One region of the Oribacterium sp. HCP28S3_H8 genome, then DNA from elsewhere that is predicted to be linked to it. Evidence: riboswitches for the same ligand, from Rfam matches in the RefSeq annotation. Region 1 holds a riboswitch; each other region holds the start of a gene.
The links. A riboswitch is a leader RNA that binds a small molecule or an ion and turns the genes downstream of it on or off. The one in region 1 is predicted to bind thiamine pyrophosphate.

Region 1 (7,895 bases):
AGTCTACAGCTGCCTTGGCTGAAATACCGGTATCCACAACTGCTCTCTCGGTTGTCATAAGCGGCACTGCCTGACGCTGCATGTTGGAGCCCATCAGCGCGCGGTTCGCGTCATCGTTCTGCAGGAACGGAATCATGGATGTTGCGACAGAAAAAACCATCTTAGGCGATACATCCATCATATCCACCGCAGTCTTGGGGAACTCTGTGGTCTGCTCTCTATAACGACCGGACACATTATTGTTAATGAAATAGCCCTGCTCATCCAGCTGCGTATTAGCCTGTGCCACAACATAGTTATCCTCTTCATCCGCAGCCAGATAAACGACCTCATCTGTAACGCGCGGGTTCTTAGGATCGCTCTTATCCACAATACGGTACGGTGCCTCAATGAAGCCATACGGATTGATACGGGCATAGGAAGCCAGTGAGTTAATAAGACCAATGTTAGGTCCCTCAGGTGTCTCGATCGGGCACATACGTCCATAGTGTGTATAATGAACGTCTCTGACCTCAAATCCTGCACGGTCTCTGGAAAGTCCGCCAGGTCCGAGGGCTGACAGTCTTCTCTTATGTGTAAGCTCTGACAGCGGGTTATTCTGATCCATGAACTGTGACAGCTGGGAGGATCCAAAGAACTCCTTAACGGAAGCAGTTACCGGCTTAATATTAATGAGAGACTGCGGAGTGATCTCCTCAATATCCTGTGTGGACATTCTCTCACGTACCACTCTCTCCATACGGGAAAGACCGATTCTGTACTGGTTCTGCAGAAGCTCACCAACCGCACGGATCCTACGGTTTCCTAGGTGATCGATATCATCCTTGCTTCCGATTTCCTCTTCCAGATGCATGCAGTAGTTAATAGAAGCAAAAATGTCTTCCTTTGTGATGTGCTTCGGAATCAGCTCATGAATATTTTTATGGATCGCTTCCTTAAGAGCTTCCTTATCACTTCCATCTACTTCATCCAGGATACCACGCAGTACCGGATAGTATACAAGCTCGGTAATGCCCATCTGCTCCAGCTCTTCCTCGGTAAAATCCGGGAGCCACTTGGATGCATCCACTTCAAGTGAAGACAATACCTTTTCCTTACGGGTCGGTCCATCAATCCAGACAAACGGTACAGCCGCATCCTGAATCTCTACTGCCTTGGCAAGGTCAATGGTTTCACCGCTTTCCGCAATAATTTCACCGGTTGCAGGATCTACTACATCCTCAGCAAGCGCATGTCCCTTGATTCTGTTTTTAAAATGCAGCTTCTTGTTAAACTTATATCTGCCGACCTTTGCAAGATCATATCTTCTCGGATCAAAAAACATCGCAGAGAGCAGTGACTGTGCGGAATCCACAGAAAGCGGCTCACCCGGACGGATCTTTTTATAAAGCTCAAGCAGACCACCCTCATAGTCCTCGGACGGATCCTTTTCAAAGGAAGCAAGAAGCTTCGGCTCCTCACCAAAAAGATCAATAATCTCCGCATTGGAGCTCACACCAAGTGCACGGATAAATACCGTCACCGGAACCTTACGAGTTCTATCGACACGTACAAAAAAGACATCGTTAGAGTCTGTCTCGTACTCAATCCAGGCACCACGGTTTGGGATTACGGTGCAGGAATAGAGCTCCTTACCAACCTTATCATGGTCGATGCCATAATATATACCGGGGGAACGAACGAGCTGAGATACGATAACTCTCTCTGCGCCGTTGATTACAAAGGAACCCGTGTCTGTCATCAGCGGCAGATCTCCCATAAAGATCTCATGCTCGTTGATTTCGTCCTTATCCTTGTTAATCAGACGAACCTTTACTCTGAGAGGTGCCGCATACGTAGCATCGCGTTCCTTGCACTCCTCAATTGTATATTTTTTCTCATCTTCGCAGAGCTTGTAATCCACAAACTCCAGACTCAGATGACCGGCAAAATCCTGAATCGGAGAGATATCATCAAAAGCTTCCTTAAGGCCGTCCGTAAGGAACCACTTGTAGGAGTCTTTCTGAATCTCGATCAGGTTTGGCATCTGGAGAACTTCTTTGCTCTGAGAGAATGTCATTCTGACGTTTTTGCCGTTTCTAACGACACGCATCTTGCTTTTTTTCATTGACCGTTCACCCCTGCTAATCTGGACAGTTGCTGGCTGTCCGTTTAGTTAGGACTCACAAAATGCTTGTTAAGATCCTTAGGAAGCGGTATAATAACTACCGTTCTAAGCGCCTTCCCGCAGCATCCCATGAATCAGTACTTTTGTTACACGGCTCATTCCAAATGTGTGAATGTGTCTTCCAAAAAAAGGGCGCACTTAGCCCACGTTTCCAGAATAAGCAAATTTCATACTATCACGGCAACGCATTTACGTCAACCGGTATTCAATAAAAAAATGGTTTCAGGAATTTTCCCGAAGCCATTTTTTATGTTTTTATTTAGAACTAGTATTCAATTTGGAGCTTTTATAAATTTGGAGCCTTGACTTAACGCATATTATTTTGTGATAAATGCTTATTTCTTATTGCCCTTAACAATATCTTTAGCTCTGTCCATGATGCCCTTTTTCTTTTCCGGAGCCTTGGGCAGTCCTCCGCGTGCCGATTTGATCGAGCGGATGTAAAGACCGGAGATGGATACCTTGCACTCTTTTTTTACCGGAATCTGTGCAAAAACCGTCGGGTCACAAAGAAGTGTAAACATCCTAGGTCCGATTTTGGCTTTGACCACCGGAAGCTTCTGCCATTTCAGATAAAACGGCGTCTGCGTCTCTACCTCTTTAGGTACACCGGCAGCGATCGCCTCTTTTAATTTCATCATTTTCTTGTCAATTACAAGGATGCTGGCATCCTGTGTATTGGCATCAATGATCGGCTGCTGTGCCTTCTGCTGTGCAGTAAGCTTTTTACCGTAAAAATAAAGCGCCACGAGCACAATCGCCAGAATAATCAGAATGACAATAAGTACAGTAGATACGGTACCCCAGTTAATCGCAAGTAACATTGATAAATCCTCAACTTTCCTTTATACACAATAGTGTTATTGTACTATTGCGCCGGTGAAATTGCAATCCTTAGTTGGCAGTCTGCGACCGGATTTCCAAACTGTGTAAGCCTGTACAAGAGCTTGATTTCCATCCTGTCCGCTCCTCCTTCAAGATCCTCACGGATCACCACATCCCGGGTGTCAAATCCCAGCTCCATAGAGCCCACCGGAGTTTCATATTCCACGATATGATGTACATTCCGCTCATATCTAAGAAGTCTCTCTCTGTCCCGATTACGGATAATCAAAACACTTTCTGTATCCGGATGAATTTCCAGCTCATGATGAACACCGTCCATGGTATAACTGACCTTGGTTCCTTCCGAAGTTTTACGTAAAATCCCAAAGGCCTGATGCTGAAGCACCTCTGTCTCTCCGTCCACGGTTTCCCGGGTCTCCATTGATATGTTAACCTTCAAGGGGCAATGCATCCTTTCATTTTAAAAGCTATTGCAGTCAGGCTTTCAGGCTTCATATCCCGGTCTCCGGTATGCCGTATCAATCAAGTCCTGGATCAACGTTTTTTTATCAATGCCACGTGCTTCCCACAGCATCGGATACATGGAAATCGCTGTGAAGCCGGGAAGTGTATTTAGTTCATTAAAGACCGGTCCCTGCTCTGTCAGGAAGAAATCAATTCTGGAAAGGCTATAGCCATCGACTGCCTGAAAAACTGTTTTAGCAGCCAGACGGATAAGCTCCAGACTTTCCGGCGCCATGTCCGGATTGGTATCCGTCTCGGATGCCGGATTATTATACTTTGCATCATAATCATAGAAATCTGCTGCCGCTTTGATCTCTCCAACGCCGGATGCCTTGATCTCGCCGTCCGCACCGCGGAAAACCGCGCACTCCACCTCACGTCCGACGATGGTTTCCTCAATCAGGATCTTACGATCCACCTGAAATGCATTGCGGATACCCGCGATCAGCTCTTCGCGGTTATGCGCCTTGGATACGCCGCAGCTGGAGCCTGCATTGGATGGCTTGATAAATACCGGATAAGACAGGGCTTTTTCTACCTTTGCAACATTTCCCTCCATGTTACGGATTTCGTTGCCAACGATAGATACATATTTTGCCTGGCGGACACCAATCCGCTTCAACGGCTCCTCTACAATAATTTTAGTATAAAGCTTATCCATGGAAATCGCAGAGGCCAGCACACCACAGCCCACATACGGAATATGTGCCATCTCAAAAAGTCCCTGAATGGTTCCGTCCTCACCGTTTTTCCCGTGCAGCGCCGGGAAAATCACATCCACATGCCGATATGTTTTGCTTCCATCCGGACCTTCAATAAGCAGTGACTTAAGTCCTGCATCCGGAAGAAGTATTGCCTTTGTTACAGACTGATACCAGCTGTTGTCTGTAATTGACTTAACAGAATCCACAAGCAGCCATCTGCCATCCTTTGTAATGCCAACAAGAACCACATCATACTTGTCCGGATCAATATGATTGACAATATTTACAACTGATTTGCAGGAAACCTCATGTTCCGTTGAACGACCGCCAAATACGGCAAGAAGGGTCTGTTTCATATAATCCTTGCTCCTTATAATACTGCTATCTTATACTCATACTTATGAGTTTACTCACCAGATTAGAAAATTTTCATGATGAATATTTCTTTAATCCCGGCGTCTATCATACGCTTTTTCATTCATTTCGTCAAAAACTCTCATTTGGAAATCCAGGATTTCCGTGAAGCAGAAGGTCCCGCCGGTTTTCCGACGGGACCTTCTTAATATGGCACATAGCAAAATAGAGTCATATATCGTAATAACTATTGTTATATTTCGACAGCATTTAATACTTATTTATTGTCAGCCTTTTTGTCCTCTGCCTTAGCTGTCGGCTTGGTATTTGCCTTTGCCGCTGACTGATTTGCCTGTGTAGTCGGCTTCTCCACCTGTACAATGGCAGCCTTCTGCATCGGAATACGGCAGTTCTTGTTATTTCCAAACTCTACAATGACGGTATCCTCTGTCATATCAATGATCACGCCGTAAAATCCGGAGCTGGTAAGCACGGTATCTCCAACTGCAATGGAATTAAGAAGCTCCTGCTGCTTCTTTTTTTCTTTCTGTGACGGTCTGATGCCAATGAAATAAAACATCGCAACAATGGCAACCAGGTAGATAATCCAACCGACTGTAGACATTAAAAATTCCTCCTGAAATATCGCATTTGATTCATACATGTAGAAAAAAGTTTAGCATAATTCACAGTAAAACTCAAGAAGCAATGCTTGTATCAGAAACATAAATCCGCTAAAATAAAAGCATTGTAGGCATCTTAATTATGAAAGGATTCACAGATCTATGATTAATGATACAACAGAACGACTCATGCATACCCTGCGCGCCTGCGTTTCTCCCTATCACGCAGTGCAGGAGGCCGAGCGGCAGCTCGCTGAGGCAGGATTTGAGGAGCTGAGCCTTACCAAGCGCTGGACACTGGAGGAGGGCAACGGTTATTACGTTCCCGTGTTTGACTCCTCACTGGTTGCATTCACCATCGGTATGGATCTCGAGCATCCGAGCCTCCGCATGGAAGCCGCACATACGGACTGGCCCTGCCTTAAGCTTAAGCCAAATCCGGAGGTGAAATTTCAAAAATACGGCAAACTTAATGTCGAGGTCTACGGTGGTCCAATCCTCTCTACCTGGCTGGACCGCCCGCTCGGACTTGCCGGCAAGGTCTGTGTCCGTGGTGAGAATGCATTTGCGCCGGATGTCCGTTTTATCGATGTTGACCGGGCAGTCGCCACAGTACCAAATCTTGCCATCCATATGAACCGCGAGATAAACAACGGATACGCCTTTAACGCGCAGGTGGACATGCTCCCGCTTGCAGAGATGCTCAGGGATACCCTGGAAAATGACAACTTCCTGATCAATTTCCTTGCTGATGAACTGAACGTAGATGCAGGTGATATCCTGGATTATGAGCTCTATCTCTACAATCTGGATCAGCCGATGTGTGCAGGGCTCAAAGAGGAGCTGCTTAGTTCTCCCCGCATTGACAATATTACATCTGTCCAGGCATGCCTTACGGGCATCATCGAGAGCTATGAAAATCTCAGGGATAATTCTGTTAATGTAATTACGCTTTATGATAATGAGGAGGTCGGATCCCGCACCAAGCAGGGCGCGCAGTCCTCGATCACGGACAGGATCCTGGAAAAGCTCTTTACCGCTCTTGGATACGGCCGTTCCGAGTATCTGGATATCATGATGGATGGATTCCTGGTTTCCATGGACGTTGCCCATGCGATTCATCCGAATCACCCGGAAAAGTGCGACATCAAAAATCAGATTTGTCTCAATGACGGTCTTGCCATCAAAATGGCCGCGAGCCAGAGCTATGCAACTGACGCAAGCTGTGTAAGCGTGATTGAGGCTTTATGCCGGGACAATGACATTCGCTACAGGAAATTCTCCAATAATTCCTCGATCCGCGGCGGAAGCACCCTGGGTGCGCTGTCGAGCGCCCTTTTATCCATGCGGACGGTAGACATCGGTGTGCCGATTCTTGCAATGCACTCTGCACGTGAGCTGATGGGTGTGGACGATCAGGAGGCTCTGGAGTTGCTCGCAGAGAAATTTTTTACAGCATAAGCTGCCCTGTCTGATTTCACTTGCTGTTTTTGCTGCTTGTTGATTTTACCTGCCGATTCTACTTAGCACTTAGCAAATGTTATCTGCTGCTTCCGCTTTACTGTTGCATCAGATAAGATCTGTGCTATACTAAAACGTGCAAATACATATTGACAATGGGAGCCGGAAGGCTGAGAGGTGCTGCGCACGACCATAGGAACCTGATCTGGATGATACCAGCGGAGGGATGTCAGAACACGTATCGTAAGGAATTAAGAAGTCTGTGTCGCTGGCATGGACTTCTTTTTTTGTACATCCTTAGTCTTTCAGAACATGACGTAATGCGTAAGCCCCGGCAAGAAGCATTCGACCCCTGATCGCAGCCTGATGGGAGCACCACTTCAGGCGTTGTCCGAAAGGAGCAGAAGGTACTATGGAAAGAAACTATCATACACAGATGGAAGCCGCACGGATGGGGATGATAACTCCGGAGATGGAAAAGGTTGCAGAAAAAGAGCATTATCCGGTAGAAAAAATCAAGGCATGGCTTGCAGAAGGGCAGATGGTGATTCCTGCCAATCGTCTGCACGCATCTCTTGACCCAAATGGTGTCGGACGGATGCTGCGGACAAAGATTAATGTGAATCTCGGAGTGAGCCGGGACTGTAAGGACTATGATATCGAGATGCAGAAGGTCCTGAGTGCAGTAAACATGGGCGCAGAAGCGATCATGGATCTCTCAAGCCATGGCAACACCGAGCCATTCCGTAAGAAGCTGACTTCCGAGTGTCCGGCAATGATCGGTACCGTGCCTGTGTATGATGCAGTCATTCACTACCAGAGAGATCTTGCAACGCTAACAGCCAGGGATTTCATCGACGTAGTGCGTCTGCATGCGGAAAATGGTGTGGACTTTGTCACACTGCACTGTGGTATCAATAAAAAGACCATTTCCGATATCAAGTCCGGAAAGCGCAAAATGAATATCGTTTCCCGTGGCGGTTCATTGGTTTTTGCCTGGATGTCCATGACCGGAGAGGAAAATCCGTTCTATGAGTATTTTGATGAAATCCTGGAGATCTGCAGAGAATACGATGTCACCATCTCTCTGGGTGACGCCTGCCGGCCCGGCTGTCTTGCAGATGCCACAGATGGTGTACAGATCGGAGAGCTGCTCCGTCTTGGTGAGCTCACAAAGCGTGCCTGGGCAAAGGATGTACAGGTCATGATCGAGGGTCCTGGCCATGTACCTATGGA
Region 2 (7,895 bases), on a different contig from region 1:
TTGGATTTCATCCTCGTTTTCTTTAAGATCATAATGTGCTTTCAGATAATGTACACTTTCAGGTATCGTCATTGGAAACAAGATATCTCGTAGATTTGTCTCTGGTGTTAAGCCATGCGCTAGTAGATACCTAGCGCCCAGTGTGTCCCAGATCGGCATGGAATCCAGCAGAGTGCCATCAATATCAAATATTGCGGCGTGAACGTTGTTTTTTATGAGACCGCGCACGATATCCGCGCCTGTAAGCTTTACAGTATAGTTCAATGAGTATAATAAACAATCTTCCATCCTGACTCCTTTACAGGTCTGCAGGCATACATTACTTACTTTGTTCCAGCGCTTTCCGTGTCTGTTGCTTCAGGTCAGCTGTGGCAGCGGTAATATCCTCTTTTGCAAAAATGGCGGAGATTACTGCGATCCCGACGATGCCAGTACCGGAGAGCTCATTGACATTATCTCGTGTGATTCCCCCGATGGCTATTACGGGAATGCTTACGGACCGGCAGATGTCCCGTAGAGTTTCGTGGCTTACCTCATCGGCATCATCTTTGGAGCCCGTTGGAAAAACAGCCCCTACACCCAGGTAATCGGCACCTGCTTTTTCTGCAGCGATTGCTTCTTCTACGGTTTGTGCAGACACGCCGAGGATCCGGTTGGGTCCAAGTTTTTGCCTTGCACAGTTTGCCTCCAGATCCTTCTGTCCTACATGCACGCCATCTGCATTGATTTCTACCGCCAGGTCAACATCATCATCCAGAACAAACGGAATGTGATATGCACGGCAAAGTGCCTGGATTTCAAGGGCTTCCGCTTTAAAGGAAGCCCGGTCGAGATCCTTTTCTCTCAGCTGTATAAAGGTAGCCCCTCCCTTGATAGCTTTTTCCACCTGATCTTTGAGGCTGTTGCCATTTAGCCAGCGGCGATCCGTGACAGCATATAATAGTAAAGCATTTTTATCCTCCAGCATTTGTGCTCCTCCCTTGTTCAGCGAATTTCGTATTTTGCGCCTTTATCCAAGGTGCTGCCATTCATGTTGTACACGGCGTCAATGATCCGATTTCGATATGTGGAGTTGCCATCCTCCGGATGCATATAAGAATATCCAATTTCACCTGCAAGTCCCATGGTGCATACCGCTGCAGCGGCAGCTTCCAGAGGATGCTCCGGATTTGCAGCCAGAAACGCGGCAGAAAGCCCGGATAACTGGCATCCGGTTCCGGTGATGGAGCTCATTTCCTTCCGACCATTGCGGATCACATAGCAGCTGGAAGCATTCGCAACAAGATCGATCGCACCGGTCATAGCGATGACACAGTCCGCAGCTTTGGCGTAGGTTTTGGCAAAGTTAACCATCTGATCGAGATTTTCATCAGTTACTACGTCCGCCGCATCCGCGTCCACGCCCTTTGTTGAACGGCTGCCAAGTGCAAGTGCCTTGAGCTCGCTGACATTCCCGCGGATCAGTGTAAAAGAAACTTCCTCCAGCAGCGAGGCAGCAGTGGTAGTACGCAGAGTGCTTGCCCCGGCACCAACGGGATCCAGTACGAGGATATGACCAAGCGAGGCAGCTTTTCTCGCTGCAAGGTGCATGCTCTCAATGGAGCGTTTGCGTAAGGTGCCGATGTTAATGTTTAAGGCAGCACAGATGGAGGTGATATCCTCGACATCGTCCGGCTCATCGGACATGATAGGGCTTGCGCCGCAGGCCAGTATGATATTAGCGACATCATTGACGGTGACATAATTTGTGATGTTATGTACCAGAGGACTTTTTTTTCTTACGTTTTCAAGATACTCTCCAAGCATGAAATACTCCTTCCTGCTATGCCAAATCAGAGAAACAGCCGGAATTTTAAACTGTCAGTGGATTTGGCAATTTACGTTAGGATCTATGCCTACAAAAAAAGATGCTTCCTGACCGGAAACATCCTTTATGTACGTGGTTCTTTTATCCCTACGTTGGCATTATCCAAATCAGGTTATGGGTCTGAACCAATCAGTTCACTCTCAGCTCGCTTCAGCGGGCTCCCCGTAGTTAAATTTTCTACATCATAGCGCCGCAGGGAGAGAATGTCAATAAAGCAATGTGTACGTATCGCAAGACCATCAGCGCTATGATGTACTTACCAGTGTTGTGAGCAGATTTTTCTTCATATACTGAATAGTCGGAGGAAATGGTCTTTCCAAGACGGAGGAAGGCATCTATTGAAATGAGAGTCTTTAACACAAAATATTTAAAAAAGACTTGCATTCTATGTTATGACTCTCATACAATAAATAAAGATTTTATATATCTCGCACATCCAGTATGACGGAACCTTAAAGAAAGTGAGGAAATCCTATGTGTACAGCGGCAACTTTTTATGCTAAGGATCATTATTTTGGCAGAAATCTGGATCTTGAATATTCGTATCATGAGAGTGTTACCATCACGCCCAGAAACAAGCCGCTGCCTATGAGGCACATGCCGGACCTTACGCGGCACTATGCGATGATCGGGATGGCATATGTACTGGACGATTTTCCTCTTTATTATGATGCGACCAATGAATACGGTCTCAGCATGGCAGGACTTAATTTCCCGGGAAATGCAGTCTATGTGCCAGCCGGGCAGGATCCCGCAAAGGACTCGGTCGCATCCTTTGAGTTTATCTCCTGGATACTGGGGCAGTGCCGCAGTGTAGAGGAGGCGCGGGTACTGTTAAAGAGGATTCAGATCACGGATACAGCATTCCGCACGGAGCTTCCGCCAAGTCCACTGCACTGGATGATTGCGGACCAGAAAGAGTCAGTGGTGTTTGAGCAGACCAGCCGTGGCGGAAATATTTACGATAATCCCTATGGTGTCATGACTAATAATCCGACGTTTGACTATCATTTGCTGCATATCCAGGATTATCTCGGAGCATCGGCAGAGGAACCGGTCAATCGTTTTGCGGCGAATGTTCCGGTCCACTACTATAGTCGTGGTATGGGCGGCATAGGCATTCCCGGGGATCTGTCATCGGCATCACGCTTTGTGAAGGTGGCTTTTACAAGGATGAACTCGATTGCGGGTGAGAGCGAAGCGGAAAATGTGAGCCAGTTCTTTAAGATTCTGGGCTCGGTGGAGCAGCAGAAGGGTTGCTGTCGTCTGGGTACGGATGATGATGGAAAACCGATCTGTGAGTATACAATTTACAGCTCCTGCTGCAATATGGATCAGGGCATCTACTATTACACGACCTATAATAACAGCCGGATTACAGGGGTGGATCTGCATCAGGAGGATCTGGACGGGGATCAGCTTATTACGTATGAGCTGGAAAAGGATCCTGACATCCGGATCGTAAATAAACATAAATAAGAAAGACCGGAAAATATTAGCACAAGGATTATAATGAAACAGAAAATCAGATCATTTATTAAATCTCATAGGAGGGACTGCCTGCTTGGACTGGCAGTCCTTTTTCTGCTGCTTGGAAGTGCTGCTGCCCTTTATTTCCGAAGACAGGTCGGGGATAAATCTCAGGTGGTGGTCAGCTTCCAGGGTACGGAGATCCTGAGGACAGACCTTGACAAAGATCAAAAGTATATCATTGAGGATGGAACCGCGAGAGAGACGGATTTCCATACGGTTCTTGCATCCTTAGGGGAGGAAGCGTATCCCTCCAATCATAATGTCAATCTCCTGACCATTAAGGACGGCACTGTTTATATGTCTGAATCCAACTGTCCGGGGCTTGTCTGTGTCTCAATGGAACCGCTTACGTCGGATGCCTATGATATTCCCATTGTGTGTCTGCCACATGGACTTTTGGTCACTATTGAAACATCCTGAGATATTTTTCGGATAAATGTAAAGTATCCGGTAAATATTTTACATATGGGAATTGAAATATTGACGTCTGTATGTTACATTTTTATCATATTGCTTAATGATTTATATAATCTTGGAGGTATTATGAAAAAAATTGTAACCACTTCTGTCAGTGCAATGCTGATTTTATCCCTGGCAGGCTGTGGCAGTTCGGCAGGTACCAAGGCTACAACTGCAGCGGCAGGCACAGCAGCTTCCGGTGTCTATACACCAGGTACGTATGAAGCATCTGCACAGGGATTTGGCGGAGAAGTCAAGGTAAAGCTTACGGTTGATGCGGATAAGATCACAGATCTTGAAATCACCGGAGACAAAGAGACACCGGATAAGGGCGGAGCTGCGATCAAGGAGCTGCAAAAGACGCTGCTGGAAAAAGGCAGCAGTGATGTGGATGCGGTATCGGGATCTACGATTACAAGTGATGCTGTTAAAAAGGCGTTTGATGATGCACTGAAGCAGGCTAAGGGTGAGGCATCTGCAAGTCAGGGCAGTGGTACTGTGAGCTTTAAGGCAGGCACGTATGAGGGTACAGCAACCGGTTATAATGGACCTGTTACAGTAAGCGCAACCTTCTCGGACAGCGCAATTACAGGGATCGAGGTGAAGGATTCCAAGGAAACAGAGCATGTGGGTGATGTGGCATATGACATTCTGATTCCGGAGATTGTCGAGGCCAATGGCACCGGCGTGGATTCGGTATCCGGCGCAACCTTTACCTCCAGAGCTCTGAAGGAAGCGGTGAATGCAGCCGCCAAGGAAGCGGGCGTAAGCGACGGAGATACATTCGCCAAAAATACAGTAGAGCTTAAGGCACAGGATCCGATTGAGGATACCTATGATGTGGTTATTGTCGGCGGCGGCGGTGCAGGTATCTCTGCGGCGGCACAGGCAGCACAGGAAGGCAATACGGTACTGCTTATGGAGAAAAACGCGGAGATCGGCGGTAATACGCTGGTATCCGGTGGACAGTATCAGTCTGTGATGCCGTATCTTGTATGGGATAAAAATGATCCGGATGCAACTACAGGTACTGGATTTGACGGTCAGACCTATAATAAGGTCAAGTCTGTGCAGGGTTGCATCGATGAGCTGAAGACGATCTATGGCTGGAGTGAGGAACCATTTGACGACAGCTATTATAAAGATCATGAGTATGTTGCAGGCGACATCCAGGAGCTCTCAAAGCATGGTGTACATGCAGATTATCTGCCGGTTCTCAAGGAGCTTAAGCAGGAGATCAAGGCATATCTTGACTGGGCACAGCCAAAGCTCGATGCAGGCACTCCGGAGTCGGAGCTTACGCTTTTTTCCACAGTAAATCTGCATATTTTCCAGACCTATTACGGTGGTCTTCGTCAGTCTGCAGATGGCTCTGAGTGGATCTATGGTAATGTGGATCTTGTAAAGCAGTTCATTACCGATGGTCAGGAGGTTAAGCCCTGGCTTGAGTCCATGGGAAGTACCTTTGTTGAGGATACACAGCCTACGTTGATTGGTGCTCTGTGGTATCGTGAGAACCAGTTCATCGGTGCCAATGTGGATACCGATGGTGATGGAAAGCCGGAGGAGTATAAGGGCAGATGGGGCACGTATTTTGTAGCTCCGATGACTTCCTTTAAAAAGGCAAATGAAAAAAATACCATTATAACAAGAACCACGGCGGAGGAGCTGATTGTTGAGGATGGTAAGGTAACTGGTGTCAAGGGTACGATGTATGATGGCACGCCGGTAACCGCGCATGCAAGCAAGGGTGTTATCCTCGCGACCGGAGGATATGCAGCCAACATTCAGATGGTTGTAGATACCAATAAGTACTGGTCCAGTGACTACCTGAGCACATCCACCAAGACGACCAACCGTTCTTCTCTGCAGGGAGATGGCATCAAGATGGCAGAGGCGGCAGGTGCGGCAACGACCGGTGAGGGCTGGACACAGCTGATGCCGATTTCCTGGATTGATAATGGTAATCTTGCGTTTGGCGGCGGTGACTATGCAATTTATATTAATCCGACCACAGGCAAGAGATTTGTAGATGAGACTTCTGAGCGAGATGTACTGTCGCTTGGTGAATTTAAAAATGGTATTGAAAAGGACGGCGCGAAGGGCGTATTTATTGAAATTGCCAATGCAGAGGTTCCGATTCCAGGACCGTATCCATATAAGGAAGAGGATGTTGCTAACCGTCAGTATGTAAGAACCGTTGCCGAGCTTCCGGAGCTCTTTAAGGAGCTTGGTCTTGAGACCGATGCGGAGACCGTCAAGGCTACGATTGAGGATTATGATAAAGCGATCATGACAGGCGGACAGCCGCAGGATGTCAGCAAGAAGCAGTTCTCTGCACTGATTGGTACTGCGGATAAGAAGGCTGATGGCTCCTATGATCCTTCAACCTATAAGCTGGATGATGTGAAGCTTCGTGTACGTCTGCTTGCACCGAGCACACATCATACCATGGGTGGTATTGTTGTAGATACCGACCGTCATGTACTGGATAAGGATGGCAAGGTCATCAAGGGACTTTATGCAGCCGGTGAGGTTACCGGAGGTATCCATGGCGGAAACCGTCTGGGAGGTAATGCTATCACAGAGATCATCGTTTCCGGACGTACCGCAGCCAAGGCGATCGCAGCAGATAATGCGTAAGTAAATCAGGAGAAGGAGATTCCTTTATGGGGTCTCCTTTTTCTTTTACCCATTTTTATCGATTCTTTTGCGCCTTGCAAACTGAAATTGGCTCAAATCTGGTTTGGAGTTGGTCTTAATTCGGCCTATGCAGGGTGTAAGGGGCAAACGTACCCGAATACATACGGATTTCACTGTAAAATTGTCTTTATTAGGGACATATAAAAGGAGCGTTTCGGCCTATACAGAAAAACTTTTAAAACGTACCCGAAAATGTGCCAGATATTCGGGTATGCAGACCACTAGAATTTCATATAGGCCGAAAAGACCATCATGGCTGCCTCTCGAAGCATTGCTTTTGCCGCAGATTCGGGTATGAAATCATATAAAAAACGCGATAGGCTGAATTTTCAGGATGACATCACCCATTAAAGTGTTAACCATAACTAATAAAAGAATGCTGTCTGAGAGTGTGAAAATATGCTATGATGATCATGGATTCAGTGTAGTGAAAGGTGGTTTTTATGATTTGTCATTATGCGGATATGCACTGCGACACGCTGTTAAGAGGCTATAGCGATGGTGCAGAGAGCTTATATGATGGAACAGGACATATTAATTTTAAAAAGATGGCAGAAGCGCAGCAGGTGCTGCAGTTTTTTGCTGTTTTCTTTCCTCCGGAAAAGGCATTTGAAATGCGGTTTGGAAGGAAGAACCCGGATGGCAGCCGGGAGGTACCGGATGATGAAAGCTTTTACAGGGATGCTGTAAAGGTGCTGCATGAAGCAGTAGACAGGCACAATGATGTGATCGCGCTTGCAAGGAATCGCACGGAAGTGGAGACCAACCGGAAATCCGGAAAGAGCTCTGCTGTGCTCACCATAGAGGATGGTCGGTTCCTTAATGACAAGATTTCCCGGCTCATCGGGCTATATGAGGATGGAGTGCGAGCCATTGCACTTACCTGGAATCATGAAAACTGTCTTGGATATCCTAATTCCACGGATCCGGAAATGATGAACCGGGGATTAAAGCCCTTTGGCATCGAGGCGCTGGAGGAGATGAATCGCCTTGATATCCTTGCGGATGTATCGCATCTCAATGCCGGTGGGTTCTGGGATGTTGCGAAGCATTCGCATAAGCCGTTTATTGCATCTCACTCTAACTGCTATGCGATTACACAGCATCCGAGAAATCTTACGGATGAACAGATCCGGGCGCTTGCGGATCAGGGTGGCATCATGGGACTTAACTTTTTCCAGAGCTTTGTTGTGCCGGGAGATACTGTGGGTAAAAAGAATTTGCCGGAAACAACGGTGGATATGTTGGCAGCACATATTGAGCATATGTACCAGATCGGTGGAGAGGACTTACCTGCGCTTGGAACAGACTTTGATGGCTTTGATGGAAAACC
Region 3 (7,895 bases), on a different contig from region 1:
GGTGATCTGCCCGGTCGGATTTGATGATCATAACCAGAGCTACAACATCAACGCAGATGATGCTGCCTGCGCCGTGGCAGGAGCGATGCATGCAGAGAAGCTTGCATTCCTTACAGATGTCGAGGGACTCTACAGAGATTTTAATGATAAGGATTCGCTGATCCCCATGCTGACACTGGATGAAGCCCAGGCACTGATTGATTCCGGCACCCTGGGAGGAGGTATGCTGCCTAAGCTCTCCAACTGCATTGAGGCAATGAAACGGGGCGTGAACCGGGTTCATATCCTCGACGGCAGAATTGCACACTGCCTGCTGCTTGAGTTCTTTACCAATAAGGGCGTCGGAACCGCGATCCGTAAGGATGTGGATCCGCTTTTTGAATGATTTTAGGGAAAGGGGGATGTATGAATTTCTTACGTGATTCCATAGTCAAGGGAACGGTGGTAAATGACCGTCTGGTAGCAGAAGGAGAGAAGGTACTTTATAAAACCTATAATCGTTTCCCGATTGTGTTTGACCATGCAGAGGACGTCTATCTGTATGATGAAGGGGACAATCAATATCTGGATTTCGGCGCGGGCATCTCTGTGTGCGGACTCGGATACAGCAATGCGCTCGTGAAGGAGGCAATGAAGGCGCAGATTGACAAAGGACTTCTGCATACCTCCAATCTGTTTTACAATGAGCCTGCGATTGAGGCAGGAGAGAAGCTTCTGGAAGCGGCGGAGATGGATAAGGTGTTTTTTACCAATTCCGGCACAGAAGCGATCGAGGGCGCACTTAAGATTGCAAGACGCTATCAGTACAATAAAAAGAGTGGAAAAACGGAAATCATTGCCATGCTTGGATCCTTCCACGGGCGTTCCATGGGAGCACTTTCCGTGACGGGCAAGGAGCATTACCGCGTGCCGTTTGAGCCTCTCGTCAGTGGTGTAAAATTTGCGGATTTTAATGATCTGGAATCGGTAAAGGCACAGATCACGGACAAAACCGGTGCCATCATCCTGGAAACCATCCAGGGAGAGGGCGGCATCTATCCGGCGACAGAAGAATTTCTCAAGGGTATCCGCAACCTCTGCGATGAGCATGACCTTATCATGATTCTGGATGAGGTGCAGTGCGGCATGGGACGCTCCGGCTATATGTTTGCCTGGCAGGAGTACGGCATCAAGCCGGATGTTGTAACAGTAGCCAAGGCACTTGGAAATGGTGTGCCGATCGGAGCATTTCTTGCAAGAGGAGAAGCGGCAACTGCCATGGTTCCGGGAGACCACGGATCAACCTACGGAGGCAATCCGCTGGTTTGTGCCGCGGCTAGCGCCATCCTGGATGTCTTTAAGGAGATGGACATCCCGGCGCATGTGAGAGAGCTCGGTGCGTATTTATGGGAAGTGCTTGACAATATCAAGGCAGAGTTCCCGGATGCAATTATCGATCACCGCGGCAAGGGACTTTTACAGGGACTGGAATTTGCTACGGATATAAAAGTCGGAGAGATTGTCAGCAATGCGATCCTTAAGCAGCATCTGGTCCTTATCGCCGCGGAGCATAATACGATCCGTTTTGTGCCGCCGCTTGTCATCGAGAGACAGCATGTGGATGAAATGGCGGAGAAGCTCCGCATGGCGTTAAAGGAGGTCACGAGCGGAGACAGGTAAGCTTTACAGATGCGCTTCTGAATGTTTCCGCATCGCAAGGATCGTATCCAGGAGCTTGTCGGCAGCCTCCCATTTGGTAAGAAGCGGAAGCTCGATTTCCTTGTCCTTTGAAATCAACGTCAGGACATTGGTTCCCACTTCAAAGCCTGCGCCCGGGACCTTGACATTATTTGCGGCTATGAGATCCAGATGTTTGGAGATCAGCTTCCGCCGGGAGTTCTCAAGCATATGCTCTGTTTCCATAGAGAAACCGCAGAGGAACTGATTTTCTGTTTTATGCTCTCCCAGGTAACGCAGGATGTCTCTGGTCCTCTCCAGCTGCAAGCTGGCATCCGCGTCATCCTTTTTATGAATTTTTTCAGCTGCGACTGTTGCAGAACGGTAGTCTGCGACAGCCGCAGCTTTTATAATAATATCCTGATCGCCCGCGCGAGAGGTGATCTCCTGATACATCTGTTCTGCAGTCCTGATCTTAATGGTATTGACATAAATGGGCGGTTCAAGATTTACCGGTCCGCTTACCAGCGTTACTTCGGCACCTCTTGCCGCAGCAACCCTTGCGATACTGTAGCCCATCCTGCCGGAGGAGTGATTGGTAATGTAACGCACCGGATCAATGTCCTCCTGTGTCGGACCGGCACTTACCAGCACACGAAGCCCTGTCATGTCTTTACTGTGCCAGGCTGTATGGATGACATGCTGCAGCAGTAACTCCGGCTCCGGAAGCTTCCCGGTACCATTGGTGCCGCAGGCAAGGTGCCCGGAGGCAGGCTCTATTACGGTCCATCCATAGTGGCGCAGCTTCTCGATATTATCCCTTGTAACCGGGTTAGTATACATATGTGTGTTCATCGCGGGAGCGATCAGCCTGGGACAGGAGCATGCCAGGGCGGTTGTGGTCAGCATGTTGTCGGCAATGCCATTTGCAAGCTTCGCAATGGTATTGGCAGTTGCCGGAGCAATGATCATCGCATCCGCTTTTTCTGCAAGAGCAATGTGCTCCACCTCCCATGGATGGTTCCGGTCAAAGGTATCGGTCACGACTCTGTTATGACACAGCGCCTCAAAGGTATTGGGAGTAATAAATTGCGTGGCATTGTCCGTCATGATTACATCGACATTGGCATGCTGTTTTACAAGCAAAGAGCAGAGTGCAGCAGCCTTGTAGGCGGCAATTCCTCCGGTAACTCCCAACAGTATATTTTTCCCTTTCAGCATAAATTCCTCCATATTATCCGTCTGTATTTGATTTCTATTATTAATAAGGAAGCCTCATGGCATATAAACAAAAACGTCTGTAAATATCTTACCGGTGTCACGGACGTTTTTCAAGTACCAAGACAACGCAGAGTCTTGTTGAAGCAGCCGGATTGTTGTATTATTATCCGGAAGCAAAGGAAAGGCGGAGCGATGGCTAAAATACTTGCAATTGATGTCGGAAATTCAAACATTGTTGTCGGATGTATCGAGGAGGGCAGTGTCCTTTTTACAGAGCGCATGGAAACACGGGTGCGTCGGGATCAGCAGACGCTTTATGATCTGTTCCGGGACATGCTATATAAGCATAAAATTACGCCGGCAGAGCTCGAGGGCTCCATCCTCTCCTCTGTGGTTCCGGATGCAAATGCACTCATCATGTCAGCCGCGCGGCATCTTACGGGGAAGCCCTGTCTCAAAATCGACCGAAGCTTTGACAGCGGACTGGATCTTTCCGACTATGACAGCGCTACGCTTGGTATTGACCGGATTACCGATATGACAGCAGCTGTAGCCAAATACGGAGCGCCCGTTCTGGTGTGTGATCTTGGTACGGCAACCACCATCTCCGTTGCAGACGGGCAAAAACGGTTTCTGGGCGGTATGATTTCCGCCGGCATTCAGCTCTCACTCCGTGCACTTGGAGAGTACACAGCGCAGCTTCCGGAGCTTTGTGCCGCAGCACCGGAAAGGCTGATCGGAGCAGATACAGTTGAGAGTATCATAAGCGGTGCGGTCATTGGACAGGCAGCTATGATTGACGGCATTGCAGAACGTGTAGCACAGGAACTGGGAGTAGACAGGGTTCCACTGGTGCTGACAGGAGGACTCAGCCGCTACGTGATCCCCTGGCTGAAACATGAGGTTTCATATGAACCGGAGCTTTTATTTGCCGGCATGGAGCTTCTGTATCATAGAAATCAGCATCGTCTGGCAGCACTGGAAGAAAGGACATAAATCATGGAAACAGCAGAGCTTCAAATCCGGGATTATCTTGAGCGTTTATCCTCCAAGGAGCCGGTGCCTGGCGGTGGCGGCGCTTCTGCACTTGCCGGAGCCTTTGGTGTGAGCCTCGGACTTATGGAAGGAAATCTTACGCTTGGAAAAAAGAAATACAGGGAGTATGAAGCGGAAATCCGGGACATACAGGAGAAGCTGATCCGGATCCGGGAGGATTTCCTGCAGCTTTCTGATGAGGATGAGGCTGTTTTTCTGCCGCTGTCAAGAGCCTATGGACTTCCGCGGGACAGTGCAGAGCAGGAAGGCATTCGCAGGATCACACTGGAAAAATGCCTATGTGATGCTACGGATGTGCCGATTAAGCTTATGAAAAAGGTAGTGGAAGCTTTGGATCTTATGGAAAAGCTTGCGGAGCACGGATCCAGACTTTCAGTCAGCGATGTTGGTGTCGGAGTGCAGTTTCTTGAGACGGCACTCAATGGTGCTATTATGAATGTTTATATTAATACCAGGATGATGCAGGACCGGGAACATGCCGGGCAGATGGTACATTATGCAGAGACGCTCAGGCAGACCGGGATCCGGAAGGCGCAGGATATTTTTGACAAGGTGGAGAAAAGCATATGCAGGAATTAAGAGGAAAACTCGTTTACGATCAGATCAAAAATGAATGTCTGGATTTTGTCGGAAGTCACAATGGTATCATGCCGGCACTCGCGATTGTCAGGGTTGGAGAGCGGGCGGAAGATATTGCCTATGAAAACTCTGTGAAGAAGAGATTTATGGACTTCGGACTGGAAGTCAAGACCTATGAGTTTCCGGGGAATGTCTCTAATGTGGACTTCCAGCATGCATTCCGGTTTATTAATCAGGATCCGGAGATCCATGGGATCCTGGTGATGCGCCCGCTGCCAAAGCAGATTGATGAAGAGGAAATGCTTGGAAACATGGATCCGGCGAAGGATCTCGATGGAATTACCCGCCAGAATCTCGCTGGTGTGATGATGGGCGATAGAGATGCATTTGCACCCTGCACTGCCCAGGCAGTTCTGGAGATGTTAAAGGGCTATCAGATCGAGATGCAGGGGAAGCATACGGTAATTATAGGTCGGTCCCTTGTGGTCGGGAAGCCACTGGCTATGCTGCTGCTTCAGGAAAATGCCACGGTGACGGTATGTCATTCCAAGACGGAGAATCTTAAGGAAATCTGCCAGTCTGCAGACATCCTGGTTGTCGCTGTTGGCAGACCGCAGATGGTCGGATCCAGTTATATCCGTGAGGGCGCAACCGTGATTGATGTCGGGATCAATGTGGATCAGGACGGACATCTCGTGGGAGACTGTAACTATGATACGATTTCTCTTAAGGCGGGTGCGGTAACGCCGGTGCCGGGCGGAGTCGGCGTGGTAACTACAGCGGTACTTGCCAAGCATCTGGTGCAGGCAGCCGGACGGCAGATCAACTTTACATCGGAGGAGGAAACAAAAGATCAGTATCTTGAGGATGCATGGAAGCCGGGCAGACCGTAACAAGCATAAAAGCTGAAATGACCACGTGGATGTGGCTTAAAACAATGACTTTAAAACGGGGCTGCTGCAGGAGCACTTTTTAGTGCCGGCAACAGTCCCGTTCATAATTGGATACGATTTTTCAAAATCCAGGATTTCTATGGTTTTGATGTCTCAATGACTCTGAGATTTGATTTTGATTTGTTTTGATGAAATTTAATTATAATCAGTTCTTATTGCTAAATTTAATAGAATCTGTTATGATTTTTCTATCAGCGTTCTGCTGATTCGATGAAACTCTTTCATTGATATTTCAGGATATATTGTTAAAAATTAACGCGCGCTGCGACGGATCTGATCGATGGCTTTGCGTACCGCCGGAATTGCAAGGATGACTAAGGTAATGCCGGCTTCAATCGCGATATAAAAGCCGTTGTATGCACAGGAATACAGCAGCGGAGATGCCCATCCTGCTTCCTGAGCATAGGAGCTGAAAAATACGACTCCGGAAAGCACTGCAAATACCCAGCGACCAAAACAGGAAACAAGATAACCGATGTACAGACCGTTTTTCATGTGGCAGAAAAAGCCAGAGAGTCCCAAAGCGCCAAATGCGAGACCGTAATCAACGACTACCTGCAGGGGGTGTACAATGTATGGTCCGAGGATAAACTGCAGGATGCCATATGCGATACCGGAAATGATGCCAATAGAAGGACCGAAAAAGTATCCTGGCAGGGTAGCAAAAAGCATGGAGCACAGGGTAATGGAGCCGCCCATTGGGGCTTCAAACAGCTTGATCATGGATGCAACGCTTGCAAGAGCGATGCATGCGGCACAGTAGACAAGAATCTTGACATTTTTACTCATAAAAAAACCTCCTTATTACACAGGAGGCACGCAGAAATACTGATATACGACTTCCCTACGCAGGTATTAACCTGATCAGGTAAAAGGGTTGATTAAACATCATCTCAGCACATAAGCGGCGCCCCTAGCGTTACGTTTAATTATAGCTTTTAAGCGGATTTAGTCAAGATTCGGATTTTAAGGCAAAGATAGAGTATCGAAGGGAAGCAGGATCAGAACAGGGGGGATAGCAGTTTGACTAAAAAAGAGATCTATCGATGGAAGCAGAAGCTTGGCAAAGTGAGAGAAACGGTGATGCTTCTGCTTATGCTGATCGCGGGAGGAGCTTATGCCTTGTCCGGCTATGGAGAGACAACAGGAGAGCTTACATTGATCCGGGAATCAGAGACGGATTTCCATGCAGAGGAAAATGAAACTTTAGAAGCTTCAGAACATAGGATTCATGAAACCACTGCTGTTTTAGAACAAGAGCAGCGGGAGGCACCTGAAGCTTCAGAGCAAGAACTACAGGAACAATCAGCAACTTCAGAACAAGAGCCACAGGAAGCACATGCAGGCTCCGGAGAGGACACTGTCACAGCGGATACTATTATGAATCAAGAAAAAAATGATAAAATAAATCTTAATACAGCGACACTTGAGGAGCTGGATTCGCTCCCGGGGATCGGTCCTGCCACAGCCCAAAAGATCATTGAGTACCGGGAAACCTGGGGAGGCTTTGCAGTACCGGAGGAAATCCGGAATGTAAAACGTATCGGAGAGAAAACCTACGAGAAGCTTAAAGATAAGATTACGGTCTGATTTATTGATCAACAGCTCCGGTCTTAAGTCCCTGGATGTTCTCTCTAAAATATTTTCTTTTTATGCATAATTGTGGTATTATGTTCGCATAAGTATGGAAATCGTTCTTAAAAACACAAAACCAGATGGAGGTTCATACATGGAGCAAAACGAAGAGAGATCAACACACGTTGTTTATGAAAAGGACGGCAACGGTCAGGTCATCATTGCAGACGAAGTAGTTGCAATCATCAGTGGCATTGCTGCGACTGAAGTGGAGGGTGTTGACTCCATGGATGGAGGATGGTCCGGAGCAATTATCGCCAGAATGGGCATCCGCGATTTATCCAGAGGGGTTAAGATTGCCATTGAGGATGGAAATGTGACAGTGGATCTTACACTGAATGTTAAATATGGCTACTCTATCCCGGAGGTATCCAAAGAAGTACAGAACAAGGTGAGCCAGGCGATCGAGAGTATGACCGGACTTCATGTACAGGATGTTAATATTAAAATTGCCGGAGTTGTAACAAACGAAAATGAATAAGAGAGAAGAAAGAGATCACAAGTTAAAGATGCTTTTCAGCACGCAGTTTTATCCGGAGGATGAGATCCAGGATCAGCTTGCGAATTATTTTGAGTCACCTGACTATGAGGACGGCGATGGTGTAGTCCATCTGGAAAACCTGTCTCCTGCGGATGAATGGAAGATCAAGGATGAGGTTGCCAAAATTGTTGCCAAAATCCCGGAGCTGGATGCAAAAATTGATGCCGCGGCTTCCGGCTGGACGACCAAACGTATGACGAGGACAGATGCAAGCGTACTGCGGCTTGCACTTTATGAGATCTTGTATGATGATG

Region 2: another riboswitch for thiamine pyrophosphate. It lies ahead of thiM (hydroxyethylthiazole kinase); the one in region 1 lies ahead of thiC (phosphomethylpyrimidine synthase ThiC).
Region 3: another riboswitch for thiamine pyrophosphate. It lies ahead of ACTNEN_RS07705 (energy-coupled thiamine transporter ThiT); the one in region 1 lies ahead of thiC (phosphomethylpyrimidine synthase ThiC).

The regions. Positions count from the first base shown of each region.
Region 1 is NZ_JBQHUZ010000007.1:46,137-54,031, forward strand. It holds gene rpoB (DNA-directed RNA polymerase subunit beta) at 1-2,107, opposite strand, end outside; gene ACTNEN_RS09240 (hypothetical protein) at 2,503-2,991, opposite strand; gene ACTNEN_RS09245 (DUF1934 domain-containing protein) at 3,036-3,452, opposite strand; gene ACTNEN_RS09250 (D-alanine--D-alanine ligase family protein) at 3,498-4,577, opposite strand; partial or broken gene yajC (preprotein translocase subunit YajC) at 4,937-5,200, opposite strand; gene ACTNEN_RS09260 (M18 family aminopeptidase) at 5,361-6,659, shown strand; TPP riboswitch at 6,805-6,903, shown strand; gene thiC (phosphomethylpyrimidine synthase ThiC) at 7,072-7,895, shown strand, end outside.
Region 2 is NZ_JBQHUZ010000008.1:579-8,473, forward strand. It holds gene ACTNEN_RS10005 (HAD family hydrolase) at 1-288, opposite strand, end outside; gene thiE (thiamine phosphate synthase) at 320-967, opposite strand; gene thiM (hydroxyethylthiazole kinase) at 985-1,806, opposite strand; TPP riboswitch at 1,935-2,042, opposite strand; gene bsh (choloylglycine hydrolase) at 2,342-3,346, shown strand; gene ACTNEN_RS10025 (NusG domain II-containing protein) at 3,380-3,820, shown strand; gene ACTNEN_RS10030 (FAD-dependent oxidoreductase) at 3,944-6,502, shown strand; gene ACTNEN_RS10035 (dipeptidase) at 7,006-7,895, shown strand, end outside.
Region 3 is NZ_JBQHUZ010000005.1:113,286-121,180, reverse strand. It holds gene argB (acetylglutamate kinase) at 1-385, shown strand, start outside; gene ACTNEN_RS07730 (aspartate aminotransferase family protein) at 442-1,659, shown strand; gene coaBC (bifunctional phosphopantothenoylcysteine decarboxylase/phosphopantothenate--cysteine ligase CoaBC) at 1,663-2,877, opposite strand; gene ACTNEN_RS07720 (type III pantothenate kinase) at 3,070-3,873, shown strand; gene ACTNEN_RS07715 (cyclodeaminase/cyclohydrolase family protein) at 3,877-4,512, shown strand; gene ACTNEN_RS07710 (bifunctional 5,10-methylenetetrahydrofolate dehydrogenase/5,10-methenyltetrahydrofolate cyclohydrolase) at 4,500-5,405, shown strand; gene ACTNEN_RS07705 (energy-coupled thiamine transporter ThiT) at 5,718-6,254, opposite strand; TPP riboswitch at 6,289-6,390, opposite strand; gene ACTNEN_RS07700 (helix-hairpin-helix domain-containing protein) at 6,489-7,055, shown strand; gene ACTNEN_RS07695 (Asp23/Gls24 family envelope stress response protein) at 7,195-7,581, shown strand; gene nusB (transcription antitermination factor NusB) at 7,574-7,895, shown strand, end outside.